DNA from 2 places in the Streptomyces sp. NPDC029526 genome. Region 1 is predicted to be linked to the other one. Evidence: riboswitches for the same ligand, from Rfam matches in the RefSeq annotation. Region 1 holds a riboswitch; the other holds the start of a gene.
The links. Region 1 has a riboswitch for cobalamin ahead of AB0F01_RS31180 (ABC transporter substrate-binding protein). Riboswitches for the same ligand answer to the same signal wherever they lie in the genome.
Positions count from the first base shown of each region.

Region 1 (5,136 bases):
CCCGAGCGGTCCCATCATACCTCTGACCTGCGTAAATGCCCAAATACTAGATCTTGGACTTGAACATGGTGCGCAGCACTTTAGACTCCTAGAAGACGGCTCCCTGCCAGCTTTCTGCAGGTCAAGGGCGTCGTTCACTGTACATCGGCATGCCTTCGGCTCGAAGACCTCCAGGAAAATCGTGCGTTGCTGTGACCAGACTTCCCGCCTGCGCATTTCAGCGCCAGCCAGGCTGCCGCGAAGCCACCGACCAGGCGCACGCGCGAGAAATCGTACGGAACTGATGCTGAGTGGATGCTGACTTACCTGACGTCTCATCAAGCATGTCGAGAGTCGACGGCATTGGGCCGGCTCGGGGGTAATTCGATGCCGGCTCGCAGGCGAGTGCGAGAGCGGGACGGGAGAGCCGACCAGCACGCTCCTTTACCACCCTTTCCCCTCTTCGCCATGAGCAAGGCGCGGCAGGGAGCGGGCCGGAAGAAGCGTCAGCGCGTCGACGAGGAGGGCGCCGGTGAGTTTGATGGCCCCGGCGACGGACACCGCGACCAGGACCAGCAGCACGAGGGTGAGCCGGTCGACCCGCACGCCCGAGGACAGGGCGAGTTCACGGTCGTAGAGGAGGAGCGCGATGTCTCTGCGACGCCACCAGAAAAGAGCCGGTACGACGACGGCCAGCACGACGAGCAGCCACAGGTCGGCGGTACCGACCGAGAGGATGGACCCCCAGAGCAGGGAGAAGGCGCCCGCCGCGTTGACGCCGGAGACGGCCAGCACGAGCAGGGCGGCAGCGATCGCCAGACTCATCAGCAGACCCATGGCACCTGACAGACCGTCCGGGGTACGGGCCAGCGGAGCGACTCCGGCGCCGGCGAGCGCGCAGGCCACCAGCGCACACAGCATGGGATCGAGCCCGGTCAGCAGAGCAACGGCGATGCCCAGGAGTGCGACATGCATCATCGCGAACCGCACCGGCATGATGTCGAGGCCGACGATGACGACACCGATCACCGGCAGTCCGACCGCGGCCACCAGCAGGGCGACACCCGCCCGTTGAACGGGCACGAGCTGCAGGAGCTGACCGACGTCGGCCGCGGCCAGGACGCTCACCGGACCTCCCGCAGACGTCCCGCGGCCATCTCCAGCACCCGGTCGCAGCGCTCGGCCAGAGCCCGGTCGTGGGTGACGACCACGACGGTCACCGGCAAGGAGAGCAGGACGTCGGCCGCCTCCTCCTGACCGGAGAAGTCGAGGGCGGCGGTGGGCTCGTCGGCGAGCAGGACGCCCGCCCCGGCCGCCACACAGCCGACCGCCCGCGCCAGGTACATACGCTGAAGCTGACCACCGGACAGAGTGTGCAACGGCCGGTCGGCGAGATGCCCGACCCCGAGCTTGTCGGCCGCCTCCGCCGCCTCGGCACGCGCACCGCCGCTGGCCAGCAACTCGCTTGCCAGCAAGGGAAAACGTCCGGTCGCCGGCTTCTGCGGGATCCACGCGCACGCCCGTCGCCGCCACGCCCACTCGGCAGCACTCCCGGTGTCCCGGCCACCCACCAGGATCCGGCCCGCGACATGCCGGTGCAGCCCCAGAACAGCACGCAGCAACGTGGTCTTGCCCGACCCGTTGGTACCGGTCAGCGCCACCCGTTGCCCGCGCACGACGTCGGGATCGACGTCGCGCACGGCCTCGACCCGGCCGTGCCGGCACACGACGCCCGACATCCGGACATCCAGCCCTTCCATGCCACCTCCCTGCCTCCTCACAGCAGTCGGACGGGAGAGGCGGACGGTTCCCGGGCGGGGCGAAGGATCCGCGACGGCAGCGGACTTGGCTTCCCGGACGGGCCGCGGCGCGTTCGGCCCGCGATGGCGGGGCTCGGGAATTGCGGCGCCATGGGCGCCGGACGGTGCTGGTCGAGAAGACGATCACGAGCAGGACGTCATACAACCGCTGCGGTCGGGGGTTCGGCAGACCTGGCCCGCGCCGCAGTGGCCTTTGTCCCCTTCGGCCGACGCCTGGGGACTCGCATGGCCGAACCAGCGCCGGAGAAGCCACTGGGAGCGGCGGCCACCTGGAGGGGGCGCGCCTCGGCCCGGCGGGCACCGCCGACGGGCAGGTCGGACCACATGGGTAAGGCTGTGGTAACTTCCGGACGCCAGTCGAACTCGTGGGCGTGTCCGTACACGTGCACGGGTCAGGGAATCCGGTGAGAGTCCGGAACTGACGCGCAGCGGTGAGGGTGACGGGCGGGGCAGCAGAGCCACTGGACGACGGTCACGGCCGGGTCCGGGAAGGCGTCCCGCCGGGGTGATCCCGAGTCCGAAGACCTGCTGGCGACCGATCGTCCGCACGGACCCCGCGTATGGGTCCCGACGCCTAGGAAGCCGCAACCGTGCACTTGTCACGTCCCGCCTGTTGTTCCGTCCTGCTCCTGACCGGGGCACTGCTGCTCACCGCGTGCGGTTCCGGCTCCGACTCCGGCTCGTCCCCGAAGTCCGGCGGCTCGGATGCAGGAGCCGTCACGTTCGACAACTGTGGGCAGAAGGTGACGGTCGAGGCTCCGCCGAAGAGAGCCGTGTCCCTGAACCAGGGCACCACCGAGATCCTGCTCTCCCTCGGCCTCGCCGACCGCGTGGTGGGAACCGCCACCTGGACCGACCCGGTCATGAAGGGACTGGAGAAGGCCAACGCCAAGGTGCCCCGGCTCGCCGACAACCAGCCGTCGTTCGAACGAGTCCTGGACACCGAACCGGACTTCGTCGCCTCCTCCTTCACCTCCACCCTGAGCAAGGGCGGGGTGGCCTCCCGCGAGAAGTTCGAGGAGCTCGGCGTACCGACGTACCTGTCACCCGCCGACTGCGAGGGCAAGGACAACAGCGGCGACGGCGACGGCTCACGGACCAAGCCCCTGACCATGGAGACGGTCTACCGCGAAGTACGGGAACTGGCCCGGGTCTTCGGCGTGGACGAGCGGGGCGAGAAGCTCGTCGCCCGGCTGAAGAGCCGGGTGACGAAGGCCACGGCGGGGATCCGCGCCGAGGACACCACCGTCCTGTACTGGTTCGCGAACCAGGAGTCCCCCTACATGGCGGGCTGCTGCGGCGCGCCCGGCATCATCACCCACGCGCTCGGCGCGCAGAACGTCTTCGACGACAGCACGCAGGAGTGGCCCCAGATCAACTGGGAGACCGTCGCCGACCGCGATCCCGACGTGCTCGTCATCGGCGACCTCACGCGCAAGTCGCAGACCGCCGAGTCGGCCGCGAAGAAGATCGCGTTCCTGCAGTCGAACCCGGCGACGAAGAACATGAAGGCGGTGAAGGAGAAGCGGTACGTCCTGCTCAGCGGGCAGGCCATGAACCCGACGATCCGTACCGTCGAGGGCGTGGAGAAGGTCGCCGCGGCGCTGCGCGAGTACGGGCTCGCCGGATGAGAACCGCCCTGCGGTCCTCCCCGGTCCGCCCCATGCGGGGTGCCGTCCGGTTGGTGCGCGTCGTCGCCGGCCTGGGCGCCGGGCTGGCGGTGCTCACCGCGTCCGTCGCCGTGGCCATCACCATCGGTCCGGCGGACATCGCGGTGGGCGACGTGTGGTCGGTGATCGCCTCCCACCTGGGCTGGGGTTCGACGGATCTCACGCCGATCCGCGAGGGCATCGTGTGGAACCTGCGGCTGCCTCGCACCCTGCTCGCCGCGGTGTGCGGGGCCGGACTCGCCGTGTGCGGCGCGGTGATGCAGTCCCTGCTGCGCAACCCCCTCGCCGATCCCTTCGTCCTGGGCGTCTCCTCCGGTGCGTCGACCGGCGCCGTCGCCGTGATCGTCCTCGGCGCCGGCGGCGGCGTCCTGACCGTCTCCGGCGGCGCCTTCGTGGGCGCCCTGAGCTCGTTCGCTCTGGTGCTGCTCCTCAGCCACACCCTCGGCGGGACGACCGACCGGGTGGTCCTGTCCGGGGTGGCCGCGATGCAGTTGTTCTCCGCCCTGACCTCGTTCGTCGTGACGACGGCGGCCGACGCGGAGACCACCCGGGGCGTGCTGTTCTGGATGCTCGGCTCGCTCAGCGGGGCCGGCTGGACCGAAGTGGGGCTCTGCGCGGCCGTCCTGGCGCTCGCCCTCGTGCTGTGCCTCGGCTACGCACGCACCCTGGACGCCTTCGCCTTCGGCCAGAACGCCGCGGCCACGCTCGGGGTGTCCGTCGCCCGGACCCGGTTGGTGCTGCTGTGCGTGACCGCGCTGCTGACCGCCGCGCTGGTCAGCTCGGCGGGGGCGATCGGCTTCGTCGGCCTGGTCCTGCCGCACGCCGCCCGCGCCCTCGTCGGCCCGGGGCACGCCAGGCTGCTGCCGGTCACCGCGCTCGCCGGGGCGGTGTTCCTGGTCTGGGCCGACACCCTGGCCCGTACCGTCCTCGACCCCCAGGAGGTGCCGGTGGGCGTGGTCACCTCACTCGTCGGTGTTCCGGCGTTCGTCCTGGTCCTGTACCGCACGAGGAGGATGCGATGACGACCGGCACCGAGCGGCGGGACGACGGTACCCGGCCGCCCGGCCGTGGACAGGCACCCGCCGGGCCGCACACCCTCGCTGCCGACCGCGTGAGCCGCACCCTCGACGGGCGGCTGATCGTCGACGGTGTGAGCCTCACCCCCCGGCCCGGCTCCGTGACCGGGGTGCTCGGCCCCAACGGCTCCGGCAAGTCGACGCTGCTGCGGCTGCTGTCCGGCGTCCTCGCCCCCGCCTCCGGCATCGTCACCCTCGACGGGCGTCCCCTCGGCGCCTGGGGCCGCCGCGCCGTCGCCAGGCGCGTTGCCGTCGTCGAGCAGCACTCCGACACCCTCGTCGAGCTGACCGTTCTCGACGTCGTACGCCTCGGCCGCATCCCGCACCGACGCGCTTGGACCCCCGCCACCGCGGCCGACGAGGAAGCCGTGCGCAGCGCCCTTGAGCGCACCGGCCTCACCGGCCGCGCGGACCAGCCCTGGCACACGCTCTCCGGCGGCGAGCGCCAGCGCGTGCAGATCGCCCGCGCCCTGGCCCAGGAACCGCGCGAGTTGCTCCTGGACGAACCCACCAACCACCTCGACATCCAGCACCAGCTCGACTTGTTGAAGCTGATCGTCGAACTCCCCGTCACCAGCGTCGTCGCCCTGC
Region 1 covers NZ_JBEZWE010000041.1:1,534-6,669, reverse strand. Annotated here, with positions in the region: partial or broken gene AB0F01_RS31190 (metal ABC transporter permease) at 454-1,107, opposite strand; gene AB0F01_RS31185 (ATP-binding cassette domain-containing protein) at 1,104-1,739, opposite strand; cobalamin riboswitch at 2,154-2,347, shown strand; gene AB0F01_RS31180 (ABC transporter substrate-binding protein) at 2,390-3,430, shown strand; gene AB0F01_RS31175 (iron chelate uptake ABC transporter family permease subunit) at 3,463-4,491, shown strand; gene AB0F01_RS31170 (ABC transporter ATP-binding protein) at 4,488-5,136, shown strand, end outside.

Region 2 (8,297 bases), on a different contig from region 1:
ATCGCCGTGCCCGAGTTCGACGGCCGCCTGATCACCGTGCCGTTCTCCTTCAAGGAGATCGACGCCGACGGCCTGCCCGCCTACGTCGCCGACCCCGAACGGGCCGCCCGCGTCGCCGGCATCGCCGTCCGCCACGCCCGCCTGCGGCACGTCCCCGCCGCCCGCAAGCGCCTCGCCCTGGTCCTCTCCGCCTACCCGACCAAGCACTCCCGCATCGGCAACGCCGTCGGCCTGGACACCCCCGCCAGCGCGGTCGCCCTGCTGCGCCGGCTGCGCGAGGAGGGCTACGACTTCGGCGACGGCGCCGACGTGCCCGGCCTGGCCTCCGGCGACGGCGACGAACTGATCCGCGCCCTGATCGAGGCCGGCGGCCACGACCAGGAGTGGCTCACCGAGGAGCAGCTCGCCCGCAACCCGGTGCGCATCCCGGCCGCCGACTACCGCCGCTGGTACGCCACCCTCCCCGAGGACCTGCGCACCTCCGTCGAACGGCACTGGGGCCCGCCGCCCGGCGAGATGTTCGTCGACCGCAGCCGGAACCCGGAGGGCGACATCGTCCTGGCCGCCCTCCGCTTCGGCAACCTGCTGATCCTCATCCAGCCCCCGCGCGGCTTCGGCGAGAACCCCATCGCCATCTACCACGACCCCGATCTGCCGCCCTCCCACCACTACCTGGCCGCCTACCGCTGGATCGCCGCCCCCGCCGACGACGGCGGCTTCGGCGCCGACGCGATGATCCACCTCGGCAAGCACGGCAACCTGGAGTGGCTGCCCGGCAAGAACGCCGGCCTGTCCGCCGCCTGCGGCCCCGACGCCGCCCTCGGCGACCTCCCCCTGATCTACCCGTTCCTGGTCAACGACCCCGGCGAGGGCACCCAGGCCAAGCGCCGCGTCCACGCCACCCTCGTCGACCACCTCGTCCCGCCGATGGCCCGCGCCGACTCCTACGGCGACATCGCCCGCCTGGAACAACTCCTCGACGAGTACGCGCAGATCGCGTCCATGGACCCGGCGAAGTTGCCCGCGATCCGCGCCCAGATCTGGACCCTCATCCAGGCCGCCCGCCTCGACCACGACCTCGGCCTCCAGGACCGCCCCGACGACGACGGCTTCGACGACTTCCTGCTGCACGTCGACGGCTGGCTGTGCGAGGTCAAGGACGCCCAGATCCGCGACGGACTGCACGTCCTCGGCACCCCGCCGGACGGCGCCGACCGCGTCAACCTCGTACTGGCCATTCTGCGCGCCCGCCAGATCTGGGGCGGCACCACCGCCCTGCCCGGCCTGCGTGAAGCCCTCGGCCTCGACGAGTCCGCCGCCACCCGCACCACCGCCGACGCCGCCGAGGAGGAGGCCCGCGCCCTCGTCCAGACCATGGAGGATGCCGGCTGGGACCCCGCCGCCGTCCCCGCCGACCGCGGTGAACAGGTCCGCGCGATCCTGGAGTTCGCCGCCCGCGAGGTCGTGCCCCGCCTCGCCGCCACCACCGCCGAACTCGACCACGCCGTGCACGCCCTGAACGGCGGCTTCGTCCCGGCCGGCCCCTCCGGCTCCCCGCTGCGCGGTCTGGTCAACGTGCTGCCGACCGGCCGCAACTTCTACTCCGTCGACCCCAAGGCCGTCCCCTCCCGGCTCGCCTGGGAGACCGGCCAGGCCCTCGCCGACAGCCTCCTCGAGCGCTACCGCGCCGACCACGGCGACTGGCCCAACTCCGTCGGCCTGTCCCTGTGGGGCACCAGCGCCATGCGCACCGCCGGCGACGACGTCGCCGAGGCGCTCGCCCTGCTCGGCGTCCGCCCCGTCTGGGACGAGGCGTCCCGCCGCGTCACCGGCCTCGAAGCCGTCCCGTACGAGGAACTGGGCCGCCCGCGCATCGACGTCACCCTGCGCATCTCCGGCTTCTTCCGCGACGCCTTCCCGCACACCATCGGCCTGCTCGACGACGCGGTCCGCCTGGCGGCCGGACTGGACGAACCGGCCCACGTCAACCACGTCCGCGCCCACGTCCAGCAGGACCTGGCCGACCACGGCGACGAACGGCGCGCCACCACCCGCATCTTCGGCTCCCGCCCCGGCACCTACGGCGCCGGCCTGCTCCAGCTCATCGACTCCCGCGACTGGCGCACCGACGCCGACCTCGCGGAGGTCTACACCGTCTGGGGCGGCTACGCCTACGGCCGGGAACTCGACGGCCGCCCCGCCCGGGGCGAGATGGAGACCGCGTACCGGCGGATCGCCGTCGCCGCCAAGAACACCGACACCCGCGAACACGACATCGCCGACTCCGACGACTACTTCCAGTACCACGGCGGCATGGTCGCCACCGTCCGCGCCCTGCGCGGCACCGCCCCCGAGGCGTACATCGGCGACTCCACCCGCCCCGAGACGGTCCGCACCCGCACCCTGGTCGAGGAGACCTCCCGGGTCTTCCGCGCCCGGGTCGTCAACCCCAAGTGGATCGAGGCGATGCGCCGCCACGGCTACAAGGGCGCCTTCGAACTCGCCGCCACCGTCGACTACCTCTTCGGCTACGACGCCACCACCGGCGTCCTCGCCGACTGGATGTACGACAAGCTCACCGAGGCGTACGTCCTGGACCCCGCCAACCGGGAGTTCCTCCAGCAGGCCAACCCGTGGGCCCTGCACGGCATCGCGGAGCGGCTGCTGGAGGCCGAGTCGCGCGGTATGTGGGAGAAGCCGGACCCGGAGGTGCTCCAGCAGCTGCGGCAGGTGTTCCTGGAGACGGAGGGCGACCTGGAGGGCGAGGACTGAGTCGCCGGTCTCGCTCGTGCCGGTGCGGGAACCGCCCCGCGGTCCCCGCACCGGCCCGCCCGGGTCAGCGGCTCCCCGGGGCCGACGCGCCGGCGGCCGTCCGCCCCGGCAGGAACGTCACGTGCGGCGCCCCCGTCTCCGGGTGCGCGCCGACCTCCGCCGCGACCCCGTACACCTCGGCCAGCAGCCGGGGGGTGAGGACCTCGGCGGGTGTACCGGCGGCGGCCACCGTCCCCTCGTGCAGCACGTAGAGCCGGTCGCAGAAGTACGCGGCCAGGTTCAGGTCGTGCAGCGCCAGCAGCACCGTCGCGGACAGCCGGCGCAGGGCGCCCAGGATGTCCAACTGGTGCCGCACGTCCAGGTGGTTGGTGGGTTCGTCCAGCACGAGCAGGGCGGGCCGCTGGGCGAGGGCACGGGCGATGAGCACCCGCTGCCGCTCACCGCCGGACAACCGGTCGAAGGAGCGGTCCGCCAGGTGAGCCGCGTCGACCGCGGCGAGGGCGTCACCGATCAGCGCCGCGTCCTCGGCCGTGTCCCCGTCGAGGAACCGCTTGTGCGGAGTACGGCCCATCGCGACCACCTCACGCACCGTCAGCTCGAAGTCGGCGCCCCCGTCCTGCACCACCGCCGCGACAGTCCGCGCCAGCTGCCGCACCGGCACCGACCAGGCGTCGGCCCCGTCGACCGTCACCCGGCCCGAATCGGGCCGCAGCACCCGGTACACGGCGCGCAGCAACGTCGACTTGCCGCTGCCGTTCGGCCCGACCAGCCCGATGGTCTCGCCCGCGCGGGCGGACAGGGACACCTCCCGCACCAGGCGTCGCGCACCCGCCGAGAGGGACACGCCCTCGACGGACAGCCCGACGGCGGAGCGGCCCGAGAGGCCGCCGGCACCGTGAGCCTTCACGCGAGCCCCCCTTCCGTGCCACGCCGGGCGTCACGGCGCATCAGCCACAGGAAGAACGGCCCCCCGCACAGCGCCGTCAGCACGCCGACGGGGATCTCCATGGGCGCCGCCACGACACGTGCGCCGATGTCGGCCCAGATCAGGAACACCGCCCCGCCGAGGGCGGCCGTCGGCAGCACCCGGCGGTGGTCGGACCCCACGAACAACCGCACGATGTGCGGCATCATCAGGCCGACGAAGCCGATCGGCCCGGCCGCCGCGACCAGTACCCCGGTGACCAGGGACACCAGGACGAACAGGCGGGCCCGGAAACGCGCCACGTCCAGTCCCATGGTGGTCGCCGCCTCCTCACCCGCCAGCAGCAGGTTCAGGTTCCGGGCCTGCGCCAGCAGCACGCCGATGCCCACCGCCAGCCCCAGCCCGGGCAGCCACAGCGCGTCCCAGCCGACCCCGCCGAGACCGCCGAGCGTCCAGGCGAGCACCGCGCGGGCCTCGTTGCCCCGGTCCGTGGTCAGCAGCAGCAGGTTCAGCACCGCCGTGAGCACGGCCGCGACCGCCACCCCGGCCAGCACCAGCCGGGCCGACGTGATCCGGCCGCCCGCGCGGGCGGTGGCGTACACCACCAGCAGCGCCCCCAGCGCCCCGGCGAACGCGGCGGCCGGCAACGACACCGGCCCGAACACGCTCACCCCGAACACGATCACCGAGACCGCGCCCAGCGACGCCCCCGACGACACGCCCAGCAGGTACGGCTCGGCGAGCGGGTTGCGCAGCAGCGCCTGCAGCGCGGTGCCGACGACGGCCAGCCCGGCCCCGGTCACCGCGCCGAGCAGCACCCGCGGCGCCCGCACGTCCAGCACGATCGTCTCGCGCGCCCGGGACCAGCCGGGATCGCTCCACTCCACGCCCCACGCGTGCGTGACGATGCCCCACACCTGCCCCGGCGGCACCCGCACCGACCCGATCGCCAGCCCGGCCGTCGCGGACGCCACCAGCAGCACCGCGAGGACGAACAGCACCGGCCCGAGGCGGACGCGCCGCGGGCCGGCCGCCTTCCGCGGGGGAGCAGTCACCAGGGTGCCGGCGCCGCTCACCGGAAGCTCTCGGGGTGCAGCCCGCGCGCCAGGTCACCCACCGCGTACGCCGACCGGACGCCGACCAGGGTCGCGGTCAACGGCAGCACCACGAACCGCTTGTTCCGGATCGCCGGCACGTCCTTCAGGGCGGGCTGCGCCAGCAGGAACCTCTTCTTCTCCTCGACGCTCCCGGCGCCCGCGTAGTCGTACACCGCGATCACCTCGGGGCGGCGCTCGACGACCTGCTCCCAGGACACGTCACCGAAGACGTCGTCGAGGTCGGCGAACACGTTCTCCCCGCCCGCCAGCCGGATCAGCTCCGTGCCCAGGCTCTTGCCGCCCGCGGTGAACGGGGCCTTGTCCCCGCTGTCGTACACGAACACCGGCACCCGACGCTCGCCCTCGACGGCCTTCACCGCCTTCCCGACCCGGCCCCGCAGGTCGGCGACCAGCGCGTCCGCCCGCTCGGACACCCCGAAGATCCGGCCGACGGTGCGGATCTCGTCGTAGGTGTCGTCCATCGTCACCCGCTTCTTGCCGCAGTACTCGCGGTTGAGGTGGGTGTCGATCCCGGCGTCCGCGAACGCCTTCCGGGAGCGCCCCTGCTTCTCGTCGAAGGCGCTGCCGTACCCGCCGTAGACGAGGTCGGGCTCCGCGTCGAGCACCTTCTCGAAGGACGGTTCCCGCTCGGCCAGTTCAGGGACCGCCTCGAAGTCCGCCTTCAGCTCCGGCAGCACCTCGGAGTCCGGGAACGCCGTCCCGACCATCCGGTCCTTCAGGCCGAGGGCCAGCATCAGCTCCGCCGGGTGCTGGTGGATGGTGACCACACGCTCCGGGGGCCGCTCGTACGTCGTGGTCACACCGCAGTTGTCGACGGTGACCGGAAAGCCCTCCGGGGCCGGCGCCCCGGCCTTCGCGTCACCCGCGGAGCCGCTGCCGGAGGCACCGCAGCCGGCGCTCAGCAGCACCGCCGAGAGGACCAGGGCGACCGCGGCCCGGGCGCGGGGGGAGCGGGGTGCCGTGCGTGAGCGGTGCGGGGGGTGCGGCCGGCGGGGCGGCCGGCCGGGGTGGTGCCTGCGCTGTGTGCGGGCAGGGGAGAACAAGGGGGACACGTGAGCCTCCTGGAGTCCGCGCTCCTCGGGACGGGCCCGCGACAGGCCAGTGTCCTGACTCCCGGATCGCTGTTCCCCCCTCGCCTTCCCGCGCGGCGCGCAGTGGCATGCAGCAGGGGTGCACTCCCCGGTCACAGTGGCGGGACCGTGCCGGATTCACACCGGCTTCCTGTCTCCCGTCGCGGCGATGACCCGTTGATCCTACTGGCTCCGCCGTGCCGCCCGCTCTCGGCGGTGACGGGGGAGCGCGGGGCGGCGGAAGCCGGTTTCCCCACGCGCTCCCGCCGGCCGGCCGGCGGTCCTCACCCGCCGTCGATCCGCTCCAGCAGCGCCCGCGCCTCGACGGTGCGCCGGTGGTCCGGGCCGAAGGAGGACAGGCAGGCAGCGTGTGCCGCTGCGGCCCTCCGACGGGCGTCGTCGGCTCGGCCCATACCCAACAGGGCGTTGGCGACGACCAGTTCGACGGCGCCGGTGTCCGGGAGACGCTGATGCGCGGGCAGGGCCCGGTACAGCGTGTCGGCGGTCCGCGCCTCGGCGAGGGCGTCGTCGTGGCGGGCCTGACCGTTGAGACTGCGCGCCAGGCCGAGCCGCAGGACCAGGGCCTGCCGGTCACGTTCCCGGTGGGCGGCCAGGGCCTCGCGGGCGACCGCTTCGGCCTCCTGGTGGCGCCCCTGCGCGTTGAGGGCGAAGGCCAGCCCGTTGCGGGCCGCCGCGGCCAGGCGGGACATCTCCGGTCCCGTTCCCCGGTCCGCGGCCTCCGCGACCGCCGCGCACTCCGCCTCGCACTCGGCGTGCCGGCCGAGGGAGGTCATCTGCTGGGCGCGGTCCGAGCGCAACTTCAGGGTCAGCCAGTGGTCGGCGCCGAAAGTCCGCTGGAACGCGGTCAGCGCCTCGTCGTAGGTGGCGAGCGCGTCGGCGTGGTTGCCCTGTGCGCCCGCGGCCAGGGCGGCGATGTTCAGCGCCACGGCCGCGTACTCGTCGTCGCGCCCCCGGGCCACGGCGCGCGCCCCGGCCTCCGCCTCGGCGTAACGACCGGCCTCGTACAGGGCCTTGGCCTCGGCCACGGGCGTGCCCGTCATCTTCTCGTCGTCGCTTCGGCGGCGTGCGCGGAACCATCTCATGACGGGCGAGAATACGGGTGCGCTCGACGTCCTCTCCGGCGCGTGCCCCGACCGGGACCCGTCCTCGCTGCCGGGGCAGGCCCGGATCCGGCCATGCGCGGGGCCGGGGTCGGCCCTCGGGCGGTCACCACGGGTCCCCGGGGCGCGGGGGTGGAGGGGCCGCCAGTGGTCGGTGAAGACGGTGGTGATCAGGTCGAGGAGCGTGGCCTCGTCCGTCGGAAGGGCCCGGACGTGCTGGGGCCCGCCGGCGCTCGGTGGCGACGACGGTCACGTCCGTGGTGGTCATGCGGTGCGCTCCCTGGTGTTCAGGACGCAGTCGCCGCAGGTGCCCGCGCCGGGGACGCGGTAGTAGAGGCAGCAGTTGTGGCGGTGGAAGGTGAGGGTGTGCGGGCGGCCGGTGTGCAGGGTTCCCGCGCCGGCGAGGGGTGGTCGGTCCAGCAGGGCGCGGACCAGGGGGAGGACGGGGTGGGGTGCGTCGGGTGCGCTGGCGGTTAGGACCCGTGCGGCGCCGACGAGGGCGGAGGCCGCGTTGCCGCGCAGGGTGTGCGGGGACACGCCGTGGACGCGCCGGACGGTGTCGGCCAGCGGGACCAGATTCTGCTCGACGACGGTGCGGTGCAGCGCCGTGTCCGTTCGCGCGGTGAGCATGTGCGGTGCGGGCAGCCACAGTTCGAGCGGCCCGGTGGGCGTCCGGCGCCACCACAGCCCCTCGGGGCCGAGGTCGGGGACGGCTCCGGTGAGCGCCGCCGAGGCGAGGGCCACCGACCAGAGCCGTGAGGCCGTGCCCAGGTGCAGGGTGGAGGCGGCCACGCGCGGCTCGTCGGTGCCGATCCGCCGGCCCACCAGCCCGACCGACGTGTCGAGCGGGCCGGCGTCGGTGTGCAGCTCGGCCATCGGGCGGAAGTCCGCCGTGTGCGCCCGCGGCCCGGCCGTCACCTCGAAGTAGGGGCCGACGGCGGACACGCGGTCCCATGTCGTGGCGTTCACCATGTGCGTACCGTTCTGGTCAGCTCGGGGAAGGACCGGGTGTGCAGGGTCCTCCCGGGGTGGCGCAGCCTCCGGTTGCCTTCCTCGTCCGCGGTGATCCCGGCCCGCTCGCCCGGTGCCGCCGGACGCGGAGTGAACTCCTGTCGGCCCGGAGCGGGTTCGAGCAGCGGGAGCAGCGCGGGCGGGGCGTCGACGGGAGGGCGGTGCGGGGTGCACTGCGCAGCCCGAAGCTGCCCGCGAGCGGGTCGGAGGCCGGCCGGTCCGTGCAGGGAACTGGGACCGGGGGAGGAGAAGAACACCGGTGCGGGGAGCGGTCGTTCGG
Region 2 covers NZ_JBEZWE010000006.1:105,219-113,515, reverse strand. Annotated here, with positions in the region: gene cobN (cobaltochelatase subunit CobN) at 1-2,772, shown strand, start outside; gene AB0F01_RS16650 (ABC transporter ATP-binding protein) at 2,837-3,679, opposite strand; gene AB0F01_RS16645 (iron ABC transporter permease) at 3,676-4,755, opposite strand; gene AB0F01_RS16640 (ABC transporter substrate-binding protein) at 4,770-5,738, opposite strand; cobalamin riboswitch at 5,894-6,078, opposite strand; gene AB0F01_RS16635 (tetratricopeptide repeat protein) at 6,170-6,988, opposite strand; gene AB0F01_RS16630 ((2Fe-2S)-binding protein) at 7,271-7,978, opposite strand.
Region 2: it holds a riboswitch for cobalamin, as region 1 does, so the genes downstream of both, AB0F01_RS16640 (ABC transporter substrate-binding protein) here and AB0F01_RS31180 (ABC transporter substrate-binding protein) in region 1, are expected to answer to the same signal.